2 regions of the Shewanella baltica genome follow, and region 2 is predicted to be linked to the other one. Evidence: riboswitches for the same ligand, from Rfam matches in the RefSeq annotation. Region 2 holds a riboswitch; the other holds the start of a gene.

Region 1 (3,426 bases), 380 kb from region 2:
ATCCAATCGGATCTCATTCCTGCAGATCAATTGGCCCCAATAGCTTTTGAATATTTCAACCCAGTAGCCATTGAGGCTAACTAAATCGGTTGCATAAAAGTGGCATGACTTTCAATTGTGATAATCCTAATAACAACATAGGTAAAATAGATAGTTTGGGACATTAACAGAGCCAAACCCAGTGGGCAAGCCAGTTGTGAACAAAGATAAGTCGCGCACTGTACGGTAACAACTTAATAGCGCTGTGGTAAACGAAAACATACAAGCCAACAAAATCGCTACCTTTGTTGGAAATACGTGGGATGCCGCATTGTGGGTGAATCGAGGTAAAACGTATATTTTGACTGTCGCGAACGCGCTGAATATGGGCTTAAACATATTCGCTGTGTTTAAGCCCAATCACATCATGTTGAGAATCGATTAACTCAACATGTTAATTTACAGCTCAGTCCACGCCATAGCCCAAGAAGCGCCAACACCTGGCTCAAATCCTGTGGCAGAAGCCGACCACTGCATGCAATAGCCGCTATAGGGGAATGGCTTACATTGATACACTTTGCCATTTTTAGGCTGTAACACTGTGGTGCCTGCAACGTAACCTTTCACCCCTTCAGGGAAAACAAAATCCGCTTCCGGCGTTGGTGCTTGATCCTTTAAGAAGAGATCAAAGTTCTGCTGAATAACATCACCTTGTTTAGGCTCAGCTTTAACCTGCAAGTGATAATGCCCTGCTTTAGGCGCAACCACGTCTAACACTAAGCTCGCGCTGGTATTGTTAACGGTTTGGCTGACAAAACCGGCAGCTGTGCCATCGTGGTTAAACAAATACGCTGACACTAACATTTCAGCATTGCTAGTGACGTCAAAACGAACCTGCGCTGCGCCGTCGATAATTTGATAATCGTCGGCAAGTGAAGTGACTTCTAAGCTGTTGCCCGGTGCGGGCGCCAGATCAAATCCCACTTCGACACGCTCAATACCTGAAGTCGTCGCAGTAAAAATGTCGTTTTTGCCATACACAGGCTCAATAACACCTGATGCATTTTTTTGTCCCGCTTTTAACTGAGACTGCTGGGCATTAATCGCGCTCGCTAATAGGAAAGGCCAATTTTGTTTATCACCTTGAGTCGCATCGCTAATGGTAATCACTGTTTGCTTAGCCGGTTGCTCACCATTGGCATCGAACACTCGGGTCATCACTTTATCGCCCGCCTTGAGATCGAGTGACGGATTGATGTCGCCCACATCGAGCCATTCACCCGGTATAACGGGACCTGAATCTAAGTTCACATCGATAGCATTGTAGAAACTGTTGGTGGTATCGCCCACTTCCCACACGGCTAGAATCACTTGATAACCGCTGCGACCTTCTGGCACATAGCAGTCATGGGTCACTAACTTAGGCGGCTGCACCATGCCACCATCGACTACGCAGAATGGCGCTAAGTCAAAGCTCGCACGGCTTAAAGCTTGGTTTTGATTCCAATCTTGGCGAGTTAAATAATAACGCCAATTGCGGGTGACATGATTGGCAGTGAACTGCCAACTGAACTTATTCCAGCCCGCTTTAATATCTGTCTTTGACCAACGGCTGGGACTCTGTTCATCTAAAGGCGAGAAAGCACCATTACCCGCACTCGCCAGTTTGCCATCCGCAGGACCTGACTCAGGAAAACCCGATGGTCCTTCAACGCTTTGCGGTTCCCATTGCACCGCGCCACAGTTGGCATTGTTGCCGGTTTTGCAGGCATAGGAACGTGACTCTGGCGCCACAACATAACCGTGTGCCTGTGCAGAAATACTCACAAATGTATTTGCCGCCATCACTGCGGCGGCCAATAAACTCAATTTAGAAACAGGGGAAAAAACAGTAGGATTTGCCACTTTAATGCACTCCATTTGCACCCATCTTCGCCATTATTGGCTTGGGCTTAGGTATAAAAGTGGTATTTGGGCAAACAACAGCATTAAACAGCAGTCGTTTATCTTTCACAGAAATCGAATTCTGCGGCAACTCCGCTATCTTAGTTCACTAAAAAATCCATTTACAACCTTAGACCGGAAGCTTTGCGTCCTAACTTTTCAATTAGTTTGCCAAATACGGTAGGTGTCATCGAATCACTACGAGTTAACAATATGTAATCAAGTAGAAATGACCTGGCTAAATTAGCAACAAAAGACAACGCTGTCAAAAAATTAACCCATTTACATTCAGATAATTACAGAATGTTGCGCGGTATTTTTCTGACACCTGTCAAACATCCATTCGTGCCTACTGCGATAAACTCGTGCTTGAAACCGAAGTTCACTTAGGTATAATGCCCACCTCGCTTCGGGGGAGTAGCTAACTGGATTTCGAGCCATCGTCATCTAGGGTGAACATCAACATACTTGGCCACACGCCATGGTGTTCACAGCAAATCATCGATTTGCCCAGCAAGACCTGAGCACAATGACTGCACCTAGGGGTGGACGGTTTATTGTGCTTATGTCTTAACCACCCCTAAAGGATCACACTTGGAAGCCCTACTTGCATCAACCTTTACGGTTGCTATTGCCGAAATTGGCGATAAAACTCAATTACTTGCACTTATTCTCGCCGCAAGATTTAAAAATAAAACCGCCATTATTTTAGGCATTTTTCTGTCAACGTTATTCAACCATTTTGCCGCCGCGTGGATTGGCCAATGGGCGATTAACTGGGTCAGCCCAGATCTTGCCCGCTATTTAGTTGCCGCGTCATTCTTCGCGATAGCCCTTTGGGTGTTAATCCCAGATAAAGTCGATGCCGAAGAGAGCCGTTTCTATAAAATGGGCCCCTTCCTCGCCACCTTCATCCTGTTTTTCATCGCCGAGATGGGGGATAAAACGCAAATCGCAACGGTAGTGTTAGCTGCAAAATACGATTCATTAACTATGGTGGTTGCAGGTACAACCTTAGGCATGCTGCTTGCCAACGTACCTGTGGTGATCGCAGGCCATTTCAGCGCCGAAAAATTACCTATGTTGTGGATACACCGCGGCTGCGCCGTATTGTTCGCACTCTTAGGCGTTGTCACTCTGTTGTTCTAATACCAATCGTAATAAATATCTGTTCATTCAGCGGGAGTTCAACGCGCTTTGGACAAGGCGAAGGCTTGAAGGCATAGTGGTGCTCTGTCTAAAGCCTTAAACGCAGTATAAAGCGCGTTGCCATGCCGTTAACATCAGCCGCCCTTCGGGAGCAACACAGGCATCCCACTCCTGTGTTGCATTGACTTAAAAGGGAATAACCATTTCTGCGTCAATGCGCCTTGGATTGAAATGCCTGTGAGGCTCTGAACTGATTAGATATTTAATGTGATTGGTATAAATGCTTTAAAGCTTGAATTGCCGCAACAAAAAGGCCAGTGATAAACATCACTGGCCTTTCTACTTACGACGGTT
Region 2 (3,426 bases):
GTAAGTCCAATCGCTCCCCATGTACTCGTTCACTATCTGGCGATAATCCACCACGCCATCTTCCCATGTGCCTTTCACTTTGCCCGTCGCTGTCCCTGTGAATGGGTTATTGCCCGTGTAGCCATTCACGCCTGTCCAGCCGCGGCCGTACATAGCAGCACCAACCACAATTTTCCCTGGGGTTACACCTTGAGTTAACAGGGCTTTTACGCCCTTGTCTGTGGTGTAGCGGGTATCAGGATCCCAACTCGCCTCATAAAGATTGGTTTGATGACCGAGTTCAGTGTTCGTCCAACCGCCATTGAAGTCGTAACTCATCAAGAAGATGTAATCCATGTACTGCTGAGCGGCCTGATAATCGACTTTCTGAATTTTATCATCACCGGCGCTAATGGCTGAAGTCAGCTCATAGGTACGACCCGTCTCAGCACTTAACTCGTCGAGCATGGCGCGCAGTTCACGCATCAAGGTCACATAGGTTTCACCGTCGTTGGCATTGCCTAAGTTTGGATTCGCACCGCCACCACCTGGATATTCCCAATCAATGTCGACACCGTCAAAGAACTTCCACGTTTGTAGGAATTCCTTCACCGATGCGACAAAAGTATCGCGCTTACTTTTATCGCCAAAAAAGAAGAAGGGATCAGATAGCGTCCAGCCACCAACCGAAGGCAAAATCTTTAGATCGGGGTGGGCTTGCTTGAGCGCCATCAATTGACCGAAGTTGCCTTTGTAGGGATCAGAGTAGTCACTCACGCCCGTCTGTGGCATTTGGACCGCCGCCCAAGGATCGTGGATAGCGACTTTAAAATCTTCACGGCCACTACAGGCACGTTGCAACGCTTGGAAACTGCCGTCGATTTCTTTCAAGCTATCGTTAATGCCATCACCACCGCAAATAGGGGTAAAGCCATATAAAATATGAGTTAAGTTCTGTGCTGGGATCTTATCGACTGGGAACTTACGGCCGTACACACCCCATTCTACAAAGTAACTGCCGACCACTTTGCCCGACTTGTTAACGTATGGACGATTGTTTTCTTTAAGCGGAGCATTGAGTGGCACTAAATGGCTGCCATCGGTATCGGCCACGAGGATTTCTTTGGCATCGCTCGCCGTACAACCATCGCTGTTACACAGTTGCACTTGCATCTGATAACGGCCGCCTTTGTTCACCTTAAAGTTAGCGGTGCCCGAAGCGCCTGAGGGGCCCTCCCAAGCGACATTACCGTTGAGCAGCACTTGGGCTTTATTGCCCACATCGCCACTCCAAAGGTTCCAGCTGACGGACACGTCGGCGGCATCTTTAATGGTTACCAACTGATTGTAAGCCGTAGTAGCTTGATTAACTTCGATAATAGCGAACTTGGTTTCACCCCAACCTATAGTCGGTTTGCCGGGCGCTGCGGCAAATGCACTGACACTCACGGTAGATGCCAGCGCCGATGCCACCAGCAAGGCTGATGTTGAAATTTGAGTCTTGAACATGAGATATCCCTATTGAATTTTTTATATGAATCAATAAGGCAAACAAAGCGTAGACAGGAAACAACACTCTCTTAAGACCATGCAACACGACAGACAATTGCACGAAGAAAAACCTGTGGTATCCCCGCTATCATAGGTACAGACGAACCCTTAGACCGGAGGCTTTGCGTCCCAGTTTTTCAACTGGTTTGCCTTTTACACGCAATGACAACGTTGTCATTGCGATAGTCAGCATAGACGTAAGCGCAATAAAAATGCAACAAAATATTATCAACCAAGGTAGTGGTCTGATAAGAAAGCAATTAAATACAGTTCAGCTATTTCTAATATTTACTTTTATAATTAAGGCTTTGCTGACTATTTGAGCCATAAAAAAACAGGACACGATAAGCCAAAGGCATCACCTGTCCTGTTATCAATTTCACTATTTATGCTGCTAATACTGCTTAAACCACTAGCACTGAGCCACTGTAATCTAATAGCTCAAAACCATTAGCTAACAGCATCTATGCTCCTTATGCGCGAGGATAATCCCTTGCGAGCATCACAGATAAACCTCGGCACACTAAGGTTTCCATATCATCGACGCGGTTGATTTTCATCTCAGCTAAGGGCGCGCTCAATGCCATTTGCTTTAAGCTTTCGAGGCAGCCTTTGTAGTAAGGAGCACTGTTCATCATGTTACCCGCGAGCCAAATCCGATTGGGATTAAACAAATTAACGGTCCACGCCAGCCCCATACCAAGGTAACTGCCCGCACGGTATAAATCATCCTGAGTGGTGATGTTACGGCTGCGTACAGAATCGCCACTGGCGAGTTGTTCTAAACTAAATTCGCCTGATTCTGTCATCACGCGGCAATGGCCCAACTCCCCTGCCACCCCTGTCGCTCCAGTAAAAGCTTGCCCATTAAACGCAATCGACATCCCTATCCCGGTGCCGCACATGACCAACAACTCACAGGCATATTTGGCATCGCACGTGGCTTGCATACCCGCATCCATATCGTTGCAGATAAACTTAAGCTCGCCTTGAGTTTTCACTGTGTCAAAACTCAAACCATTGAGTCCGGGTAACGATTTACAGGCAACCAAACGATTATTTTGTACGAGTCCTGGTACGCCAATCGCTAATTGGTAATGCTGTAAATCGTAATCGCGTTCAAGCGCAGCGATTTGATTATTTAACTCTTCAATTTTAAAACCTTCGCCTGTGGGGATTTTATATTGTTCTGTATGTCCCGCGAGCTGAAGTTCGAACAGGGCTGTCGTACCGCCCACATCTATTGTTAGTATTTGCATCGCTTACTCCACTGATACATGCGCCCCACTCTGACCCCGAGCGGAGATGGCAAATGTTAGCATAGGGTCCAAATGTTAGCGATTGAATAAAACTTAAGTTGCTAATTTGTAAGGAACAAGTCTACAAAAAATATGACTGACATTTTGTTTTACTCAAGTTTTATGCTAAGAATCACACAAATAAATTAAGGGTAAAACACTTAGCTTGCGCATCACAGTCAGCACAAATTCACGATTGTATACAAAATCCTTTATTCGCTCCCCTTGCATCCAGCGCGTTAGGCTTGCGATAATCCGAGCTGGTTAGAACTCAAATAAACATAGACCTACTTATCCTTAGGCAAGCTTTGCCTACCGACTCGCACAGCGTGCAAGTCTCACTTGGAGCCCATATGTCACATTCAATTGCCAGCCGCCTCGGTGCCATTCGCAGCGAATTATCTTCCGCCAATCTCGATGCTTTTATCATTCCCCGCGCCGACGAGTATCTGGGCGAATATGTGCCAGAACATAACGAACGTTTATACTGGGCAACAAACTTTACCGGTTCAGCAGGTATGGCTATCGTATTGAAAGATAAAGCCGCTATCTTTACCGACGGCCGTTATACGGTTCAAGTTCGTCTGCAAGTGGATGC

The links. A riboswitch is a leader RNA that binds a small molecule or an ion and turns the genes downstream of it on or off. The one in region 2 is predicted to bind cyclic di-GMP.
Region 1: another riboswitch for cyclic di-GMP. It lies ahead of gbpA (N-acetylglucosamine-binding protein GbpA); the one in region 2 lies ahead of DYH48_RS04505 (glycosyl hydrolase family 18 protein).

Annotation. Positions count from the first base shown of each region.
Region 1 covers NZ_UGYM01000002.1:634,501-637,926, reverse strand. Annotated here, with positions in the region: gene gbpA (N-acetylglucosamine-binding protein GbpA) at 439-1,884, opposite strand; cyclic di-GMP riboswitch class I at 2,007-2,106, opposite strand; gene DYH48_RS02800 (TMEM165/GDT1 family protein) at 2,518-3,072, shown strand.
Region 2 covers NZ_UGYM01000002.1:1,017,304-1,020,729, reverse strand. Annotated here, with positions in the region: gene DYH48_RS04505 (glycosyl hydrolase family 18 protein) at 1-1,488, opposite strand, end outside; cyclic di-GMP riboswitch class I at 1,603-1,691, opposite strand; gene DYH48_RS04500 (ROK family protein) at 2,004-2,789, opposite strand; gene DYH48_RS04495 (aminopeptidase P family protein) at 3,182-3,426, shown strand, end outside.